3 regions of the Candidatus Nitronereus thalassa genome follow, and region 2 is predicted to be linked to each of the others. Evidence: riboswitches for the same ligand, from Rfam matches in the RefSeq annotation. Region 2 holds a riboswitch; each other region holds the start of a gene.

Region 1 (3,277 bases), 660 kb from region 2:
TCTAATTTCTGGGAGAAGCAGCCCGGCCTCTAAGGATTTTTCCGAGATTTCAGCAAGAGGCTGACGCAAATTTTTTTGGACGTCATTGCTGAGGGCCTTGAGTGGAGAGACGTAAAGGATTTGAGTTTGGTCGGTGAGATCTTTTGAAAGGGCTTGATGAAATAATGAATCCAGTGAGGCCAGAAATGCGGCCAACGTTTTTCCCGATCCCGTGGGGGCTGCGATAAGGGCATGTTCTCCAGAACAAATCGCAGGCCAACTTGCGGCTTGAACGTCCGTGGGTTCCCCAATTTTTTCTTGGAACCAGTCGGCAATGATGGGATGAAAATCTGTCAGTGGCCCTTTGGCGGTGCCCTTAGGTGACCGAGGAACGTTGCCAATTGTGGGTATTCCCATCGATGCTTCCGTATGATTTCAAAAAAACTCTAGAACGATCTCATTCCAAATTACTGGTGGTCAGAAGTGTTTGCATTCGCAGTACGAAGCGACTCAATTTTTTGACCAATGACCCCCGCTTCTTCAGGTCGTCCCGCTTGGTGAAGTAACGTGGCATACCGTTCATATAAAGGGATGAGTCTCGGATGTTGAGGGTTGAGTGCATGCTCGGTAATGCGAATGGCACGAAGATACAAGGGCTCGGCTTGGTCAAATTTGCCTTGTGCTTGCGTGACCATGCCTAAGGTCACCAGCGGCTGAACCAAATGTGGATGACGGTCGCCTAAAATCTTTTCGCTAATGGTAAGAGCTCTTTGCCAGAGAGGCTCTGCCTTTTCAAATGCTTGTAGTGAAAAATACATGGATGCGAGGTTGTTCAATCCCATAGCAATATCCGGATGGTCTGGGCCTTGGATGATTTCTATCACGGCCAAGGAATTTCTATAACGCAGTTCGGCTTGTTCGTATTCTCCCAGGCGTTCATGGACGGCGCCAAGATTATTGAAGGTGGTGGCGGCATGTGGGTCCGGACGCTCTCCTCGTTCGAGGGTTTGGAGTGCACGTTCAAAAAGTTCTTTGGCTGTAATGAAATCTTTTTCCTGGTAGGCCAGCATCCCGGCGGTATTGAGGGTTTCCCAACTTTCTGTTTCAGCTATCCCCGGCGCGGGATAAAACATGAGCAGGAGAAAAATCAATCTTAGAAAGTAAGGGGTCACGATGGTTGGTGTCCGTTGTCGCCAATCAGTCATTGTTCATGAAATCCTAGTTTGGCGGTAAGACGAATTTATCGTTGTGGCCTTCGGTCTTTAAGGAAAAGTGTAACAGAAACAGAGGCCAATCCAAAGGAGCTCTCATTCCACTCAATGGTCCATTCCCGGATAGAACCATGTTTTTCGATCATAGTAGATTTTTTTGCCTCCTATTTTTGCTTAATCAAGGTCTTGGCCCTTCTTTTTGTGTTGTCCTTTTGGCGGATGGTGTCAGGGGATTAAAAAGCTAATGGTTTTTTAAATTTCTCCGACAATGCAACAGTGAGCCGCAATAGGCTTGATGGTTATGGTGAATGGAACATGATGACCATCATGTGAACACAAAAGCAATGAATCATTTGTTTGGAAAAAGTGAGAGTCTCCCCTTCATGAAATAAAGAACCGCACAGGTGACAAAGGCAAACTGCTCGAGAGGGTAGGGCGCAAAGCCAAGAGACCTGGGTTTGGGTGTACGTCACCCAAGGGTACGTCTGGTTACCGAACTGGAGACGGCAGATTCTGGATTTGAAGTATGCCCATCCTCGTTCGAGGGGTGGGCATTTTTTTTATCTATAAAGGGTATTACAGGATGTATCGACATCGAGTAGGTGGCCTCAAACTCAAAGGAAAGCGGGCTGAACGAACAGTCCCTCCTGTATCGGTAAAGGAAACTCCTGGAGAACAGGGTCCAACCTTTGATCCGGCATTCTGCGGAAAAGATGCCGACCAATTGGTTCGTGATTTTCTTCCTATCGTTCGTAGGATTGCCACGGAACTTGTACTTCGTAATCCCGCAGCCCTCGATGTTGAAGACCTGACTAGCGCTGGAGTTATGGGCCTATTGTCAGCGATGACACGTTTTGATCCGACTCGTGAGATTAAATTTCGTACTTTTGCCGAGTATCGCATTCGCGGGGCCATGCTTGATGAAATTCGGTCTATGGATTGGGTGCCCAGGTCCGTCCGTGCCCGAATCGAAAAATTCCAACAAGCTTCGGAGGAATTTGTACGTAAGGAGGGGCGTCCACCCACCCAGGATGAAATTGCCGAGTTGTTGGGCATTCCTCCAGAAGAAATGGGGGATAATCTCATGAAAGAAGCAACGGTATTAAGTCTTGATGAAAATGTGGGTGAAGAAGATGAAACCTGCACCCTCAAAGATATGCTGCCAGCCAAAGATCAACTCGATCCACTCGCGGCCTGTATTTCTAGTCAAGTTGGAGATCTTCTCCAGGCTGCGATTGTTCGTCTGCCGCAACGCCAACAAGCGATCGTTCGACAATACTATTTTTCGGGAATGACGATGAAGGCGATCGGGGAAACTCAAGGCCTTACGGAATCTGGGATCTGTCGGGTCCATGCAGATGCCTTAAATCGACTACGTGAAGAATTATTGACCATGGGAGCAGATATTCAAGGCGAAGAGCATTCTTAGTCCATGAACAAGCCATTCCTTCAAGAACTTTCTTAAATTGGGAGGCCTAGCGCCTCCTTCGTTTTCTCAATAGGCAAATAAAGGTCAATATGGAGTGGAATCACGAATTACGGTGCGTCTGTCCAAGTTGTGGTTTTGTTGGAATGCCTTCACAAGGATTTTTTCGAAACACCTTTTTTGCCATCAAGATTTTAGGAAAGGGTTCCAATGATCAACACTCCGTTCAAGGTCGATGCCCTTCTTGCAAAAACCGTCCATTTATTCCGTTAAAGCCACCTTTCGGACAATCCCTGAGTTCCTTGTTTTCTGAACCTCCCCGGTTTGGTGGGCCTTCGTTTTAAAAATTAAAAATCCGAATCTTAAGAAAAATGTAAAGGCGTGGATTGTCTACGTAAGGGAGGGTTATGTCTGATTTCTAGAGGGAAGATAAAATTCATGTCCACCAATCGTGGCGACCTTATGACCGACTTTAGCCCATTTAGGGGTTCGAGCAATGCGAGGATTATAAAACAGGAGAGCCCCATGGACGATATTCCGCCCATCTTGGACAAGGCGCCAGGCCAAAAGGCTGTCCTTCATTCGCTGTTTATTAAATTTTGCTAGGACTTGGTGAGGTTGTTGACGATTCCATGGTTGAAATTGTTTACGTTTCAAAACC
Region 2 (3,277 bases):
GGCAGAGGTATTCTCCTCAGCATCATGAGCCACCACGGTATAGGCATAGGTGGTCGAGGGAGAAAGTTGCGCATCCACGTAGGACAAGTTCGCCGTGGTGGTGATGGGATTATTGTTGCGATAGAGGGTATAGCCGGTGACCCCCACGTTATCGGTAGCTGGAGCCCACGTGAGGGTGGCTTGCGTGGCGGAGTCCGCTACCGCAGACGTAATCGATGTCACACTCGGCGGCGTGGTATCCGCGGGAGTTCCCCCAGAGCTGAGCACTTCCAGGGTTGCGGCCGTATAGATATATGGTCTTGTCTGCCCAGAGGGGATGTTGAAACTTTCCCAATCAATCGCTGAGCTCTGGTCCGCACCCTGAATGACCCATGCGGAGGTGTTCGTGCCTGTGGTGTAAATGGTGTAATAGGCTGTAGGCTGTCCCGCTGGTGCCCAGAAGGTGAGAAACACATCCTGGCCCGCGACCAAATCAAAGGCAATAGGATCGCTGGTGACGGTCTGGCCGGCGGGGACCGTGACGCCGGAGTTCCATGACCCACCAAAGGTCACCTGCCGGGAACTCGTATCCACTCCATTGAGGGTATTGCCATCTCGTTGTACGAGCGAAACGCGTTGAAGTGTATAACTGCCGGAGGAGCGTCCTTGAAGGGTAAGCTGGATCGTGGAGCCCGAGCGGGTGATGGAGTCGCCATCGAGCAAGATGCGGAAGGTACGATTATCCCAGCCCGAGTTTATCCACGCGCCCCCCGGATTTTGATCAGGGGCTTTCCACGCGACGACCGGTGAGCTATCACCAGCACTGGTGGTAGTTACTGCCATGGGAGCAGACGCGCCTGACGAATTGTTTGCCGCGTCATGAGCCATCACGAAGTAGTCATAGGTGGTGTCGGGGGAGAGCGTGGTATCGACAAACGTCAGGTTCGACGTGGTAGTGATCGGATTATTGTCGCGATAGAGGGTATAGCCCGTGACCCCGACATTATCAGTAGCGGCCGCCCAGGTCAGCGTGGCTTGCGTGGAAGAATTCGCTACCGCCGATTGCAGGACCGGGGTGCTTGGGGGCGTGGTGTCGGCAATGCTACCGGGTACGACGGTACTAATTTCATCACTGGGTGGACTCTGAAGTCCAGCTTGATCAATAGCCGTTAGGGCGAAAAAGTATTCTTGTCCAGTTTGAAGTCTGGTTACAGTGGTAGAATTTTGCGGGTGCGTTATGGAGATGGGAGAGCCTGGGGCATTATAATTTCCCGACTGAGTTCCAAAGTAGAGGTTGTAGGAAAAAATATCCGACTCACCATTTAAATTCCATGTGAGGCTAACTTCTCCATCATTCGCACCAAAAACTTGGAAGGGGAATAGGGTGAGAAGAGTAAAAATGATAAAGGCGTAAAACGTACAAACGACGCTCCGGTGCGACATGGGACTCCTCCTTATAAGTCGGATGGCCCCATCCTCTCGGAGAGCGTATGCTCTTCCCTTCCTTCGGTAACCCGGCTATCAGTGTTTATTCACTGACCCGTGGCTTTGCGTCCCCATTTCACAATGGGTTTGCCGTTATCGAGAAGGGGCCGAAAAACTATGTGTTTCAACAATCGTTCATAGGCATGAATAGGTTTATTGTCTCTCGATTAAATCATTCTAACTGTTGCTCCATCCTTTATCGGAGGGAAAGGTAAAGACTTTAATGAAAGAACTTGTAGGTTGTTTAAGCACTATTTTTTTAGGCTGTTTCTTTTGTGCCAAGTTCAAGGAAAATGAAGAAGGAATTTCGCTAATAAATCAATAGATTTGGTCAGCTGAAGAAATTGTTAGAAATTCTGGAAGAGGGAAAGAAGGAGAATGAGTTTTGATGATAACAAAAGGCCGATAGTGACAAAACCGATGGATTGTTAGTGAGGCATTGTTGTTTTTTCTAATATTTCAAATCCACTTATTGTTTATAACAAGGTACCCTCAACTAGTATCTAATAATAACTGGGATGAACGAAAAATTAGGATTTACGAATGATCGTCCCGTTTCGTAATCTCATTCTTTTCGAATAAGTGCAGATTACTATTTGTTGCCTTTCCTTTTTGGCCGTAGAGTGTGAATTGAACTATCGAAGTGAATATCGAGTAATTAATTCATGTAGTGTTGGCCGACTGACACCAAGCTCAGAAGCCGCACGTGTGATATTGCCACCGGTTTTCTCCAGGGTGCGTTGAATGAGTTCACGTTCAACCGCTTCTCGAGCATTTTTGAGGGTATACCCTGAATATCCAACCGTTGGTGAATCCAACTGAACGTCTTCAGGAGTAATCCGGTTCCCATCGGCCATGGCTACGGCCCGTTTAATGCGATTTTCCAATTCTCGGACATTTCCGGGCCAGTGATATCGTTCGATACTGATCTTGGCTTCCTTGGTAAACCCTGCAAATTTTTTCCCTGCGCCATCGGCAATGCGTTGGAGAAATCGTTCCGCGAGTAGGATAATATCCCCCCCTCGATCTTTTAAGGGAGGGATCGGAATCGTTACGGTATTCAACCGATAGTAAAGGTCTTCGCGAAATTGCCCTTGAGCCATGGCTTTTTCGAGGTCAATATTGGTGGCTGCGACAATTCTTGAATCGATTTCGATAGATTCCCGACCTCCCACTCGCTCGATGCATCGTTCTTGTAGCACCCGGAGGAGTTTTACTTGCAAGGCTGTTGGCAGTTCCCCAATTTCGTCTAAAAACAATGTGCCTTTGTCTGCGGATTCGATGCGGCCTTTGCGGCGGGCATGGGCACCGGTAAAGGCGCCTTTTTCGTGACCGAATAATTCGCTTTCCAGCAAATTCTCTGGGATGGCGCCGCAGTTGATCGCGATGAACGGACCCCTGGCGCGGTCACTCTGATGATGGAGCGCCCGGGCAATGAGTTCCTTCCCGGTGCCGCTTTCTCCGATCACAAGTACCGAAATGTCGGATTTGGCAACTCGTCTGACGACTTCGAATACTTTTTGCATCGGTGTGCTGGTGCCGATAATGGCTTCAAAATCAGTTTGATCTTCTTGTTTCCTTAAAGAGCGGTTTTCTCGTTCAAGACGAAGAATGTAGTCGGCTCGTTGGAGGACGACTTTGAGCACCTCCAGATCTACTGGTTTTTCCAAAAAATCGTAGGCCCCAAGTTCAATGGCTTTAAGCGCATGTCGTCGATCGGTGTTGCCAGTGGCCATGATAATTTTTAAATCACGGTTGACTGACAACATATCTTCGAGGGCAGCTAAGCCTTCAATTGCGTCGTTGGCATGTG
Region 3 (3,277 bases), 1.9 Mb from region 2:
AACAATACGATTTTGAAGACTTATTGGGTAAAGAAATTTTTTGGAAGGGTTGTATGATTTATGGCTGGGGAAGTTGGACGAGGTGTAACCAGTAATAATCCAACGCCAACAGGGTGTCTCGATATCCCTCGAATGACGTGGGTTTGGTCATGAACGCATTTGCGCCTTCTTGGTAGGCGCGAAAAATTTCTTCACTGTTCCTCGTGGTAGTGAACACGACAATGGGGATGGTGTAGAGGTCTTGATCCTTTTTCAGAATCCCAAGGACTTCATGCCCATTTTTTTTCGGCATATTGAGGTCCAATAAAATAATGCCCGGACGAGGGGCGGATTGAGCGTGAGCAAATTCTCCATAATGGTACAGATAATTTAAGACAGCTTGGCCATCATGGATAAACCTCAGTTCATTCCCGGATTGAATTTCTTCCCAAGCCTCCTGGGCGAGTAAGCAATCATCTGAGTCATCATCTACCATCAGAATGATTCGGCTTTGGTGGTTCCCCTGAGCAATTGACACGGGACCACTTTTGGTGGAATCCGGTGGAAAGGCGGCAAGCGGGGAGGGGACTGCTTCTTCTTCCCTAGTGCTGGCTAGAGAGGTGTCTGAATGGATCAATCTGTGGCTCCTTACTAGTGAGACAAAGAGTCCCAGGCAGGTTTATCGCTGCCATAGGGAAGTTCTACCATGTTGGTCCAATATTGGCTTAGGGCACCCACGATGGTATGAAATTCTTGGGCCGAACGTGGTTTAGTCATGCAGGCATTGGCTCCCAAGGCATAGGTTCGACAGGTATCTTCTTCATCAATCGAGGTGGTCATGACTACTACTGGAATATGGCGAAAGATTTCATGATCCCGGATTTCCTTTAAGGCCTGATGGCCATTTTTTCTCGGCATGTTCAAGTCAAGCAAAATCATACCTGGAAGGGGAAAATCTTCAGTATCAGAAAACTTTCCACGACGATGGAGATAGTCGAGAAGTTCTTCGCCATCTCGAACAAACTTTAGGGCATGAGGACATCCATATTCTTCCCAGGCATCCTGAGTGAGTAAACAATCGTCTGGGTCGTCATCGGCCATCAGAATCGTTCTGGAAGGATTCTCTATGGACATCGTTGCTAAATGTGACATTTTCATACTGGTTCTCCCTAGTGATTCGCGGAAATAAGGGTCCGTTGATTTTTTAAGGCAGACCAAGCTTGCCGCACATCCCGCATCACCCGAAGATATTCATGAAAAGTGGAAGGCTTCGTGACAAAGCCATAAGCTCCTAAAGCATAAGCTTCTGAAGCTTCTTTGGGTGTTTTAGAAGTACTGAGAACAATAACAGGAATATCTTGAAGGGTCGGATCGGCTTTGATGTCCGCGAGAGATTCCAAGCCGCTTTTTTTGGGCATGGACAAATCTAGTAAGATAAGTCCTGGGCGGGGAGCGGTCTCGGGAGAGGAATAACGATTTTGTTGATACAAATAATCGATTAATTCGTTCCCGTCTTGCACAAACCGAAGCTCATTGCCATGCCCTGTTTCTTCCCAAGCTTCCATGGCGATGAGGCAATCATCAGTATCGTCATCAGCAATTAATACCGGTTCCAGAAGTTGTAGCGACGGCATGGTGGCATCTCCTTATAGCAGCACACGACCAAAAAAAACGCCCATCCTGTAAAAGGAATGGGCGCAACAATGCCAACAGCGGTCATCGTGGTAGCCGGGCGTACCCTGGGAAACGAGTTTCCCTTATCAGGTCCCTTGGCTTTGCGTCCCATCCTCTCGGGTGGTTTGCCTTTGTCACCTTGTAGAAGGATGTATCGGTGTCCTCGATAGAAACTTAACCTGAAACCGGACGCTGATAGGTTTTTTTCGTGGATAGAATCCTAAAGATTACACTTGAGGCTTCAAAAGGGTAGTTGCCTATGGATGAGTGAAAGAACCGCGGATTGATCTAGTGGCACGAAGTTTTGAGACACTTGCATACCCGTGGCAATGGAATGGAGTAGGGTGTGTTGGAAAGTAGACTGGTGGCCGCCTTGTTAATTATGACCGGGCGGCTTGGCCTGCGAGGCCCTTTTGGATGAGGGTGAGAAGGTCTTGTGCCTCAAAGGGTTTCTCTAGATAGCCCAAAGCCCCAAGTTCCTTGGCACGTTCTCGGAGGCCGGGTTCTTTACTGGCCGTTAAGAAGATGACGGGAATGTCAGTGGTGAGTGAGGAGTCTTTTAGCCGTTCGGCTACGGTAAATCCCGTTCCCCCAGGCATGGAAATATCCAACAAAATAATGTCCGGATGATGTTGCATCGCCTGGGCCGTGGCCATGACGGCATCAAAGGCTACGACCACATCGTACCCCTGGCTTTTGAGCCTAATGGTTAAGGCTTTAATAATTTTTTCATCGTCTTCAACAAGCAGTATTTTGGACTTCACGGGACACTCCTTGGTTGAGTCTATGGCTGATGGGGTTGGTGCGGTTCTTTGGCAGGGTCAGGGTAAATTTGGTTCCATGACCCATTTGGCTTTGAACGTTAATCTGGCCTCCATGGAGGATGACGATCTCGCGGGAAATGGTTAGTCCCAATCCGAGGCCTCCCTCTTTTCGCGCATGTCCTTCTTCTACCTGATACAAACGGTCGAAAATATGGTCAAGATGTTCCGGCGCGATTCCGCACCCCGAGTCCTGGACGGAAATGCGAAGATTTTCCGGCTTGTCAGGATCTTCACAAGCACTGAGCGTGATGGTTCCTCCGGGAGGGGTAAATTTAATGGCATTGTTCAGTAGATTGGTTATCACCTGAGTCATGCGGAAATGGTCAATCCAGGCAATAAGTGGGTTCGGTTGGACCGATAACGCAATGGCGACGGACTTGTGTTGGGCTGAGGTATTCATGGCCGTTACGGCATGCGACAATAACAAACCCATATCTTCCTGTTGGCAGTTGATGCTTAGTTTGCCTGTATCGAGCCGAGTGATATCCAATAAATCATTGACTTGGTTGGTGATCTGCCCCAGACATTCTTGGGAGATCTGAAGGTATTCCCGTTGCTCTGGGGTGAGTGGACCTGCCAATTCATCGAGCATGATTGCCGTAAACTCTCTGGCAGCGGTGAGAGGGGTTTTTAGTTCATGTGCCAGCGTGTGATAAAAACGCTGTATTTCTTGATTTTGTTTGGTGAGCACTTGATTGCTGTGTTCTAAACGGTGTTGATGGTCGGCAAGCGTTTGGCGGAGTTGGGATTTTTCCAAGGCGTTGGTGATGGCCCTATGCAGACTTTTGGTCGTCATCAAA

What was found. Region 2 has a riboswitch for cyclic di-GMP ahead of PPG34_RS06350 (fibronectin type III domain-containing protein). Riboswitches for the same ligand answer to the same signal wherever they lie in the genome.
Region 1: another riboswitch for cyclic di-GMP. It lies ahead of PPG34_RS03480 (sigma-70 family RNA polymerase sigma factor); the one in region 2 lies ahead of PPG34_RS06350 (fibronectin type III domain-containing protein).
Region 3: another riboswitch for cyclic di-GMP. It lies ahead of PPG34_RS14870 (response regulator); the one in region 2 lies ahead of PPG34_RS06350 (fibronectin type III domain-containing protein).

What each region holds. Positions count from the first base shown of each region.
Region 1 covers NZ_JAQOUE010000001.1:731,434-734,710, reverse strand. Annotated here, with positions in the region: gene PPG34_RS03490 (DEAD/DEAH box helicase) at 1-396, opposite strand, end outside; gene PPG34_RS03485 (tetratricopeptide repeat protein) at 447-1,184, opposite strand; cyclic di-GMP riboswitch class I at 1,593-1,687, shown strand; gene PPG34_RS03480 (sigma-70 family RNA polymerase sigma factor) at 1,717-2,619, shown strand; gene PPG34_RS03475 (cell wall hydrolase) at 3,022-3,277, opposite strand, start outside.
Region 2 covers NZ_JAQOUE010000001.1:1,394,413-1,397,689, reverse strand. Annotated here, with positions in the region: gene PPG34_RS06350 (fibronectin type III domain-containing protein) at 1-1,422, opposite strand, end outside; cyclic di-GMP riboswitch class I at 1,485-1,566, opposite strand; gene prsR (PEP-CTERM-box response regulator transcription factor) at 2,100-3,277, opposite strand, start outside.
Region 3 covers NZ_JAQOUE010000001.1:3,284,518-3,287,794, forward strand. Annotated here, with positions in the region: gene PPG34_RS14860 (response regulator) at 59-616, opposite strand; gene PPG34_RS14865 (response regulator) at 631-1,137, opposite strand; gene PPG34_RS14870 (response regulator) at 1,149-1,613, opposite strand; cyclic di-GMP riboswitch class I at 1,700-1,793, opposite strand; gene PPG34_RS14875 (response regulator) at 2,034-2,417, opposite strand; gene PPG34_RS14880 (ATP-binding response regulator) at 2,392-3,277, opposite strand, start outside.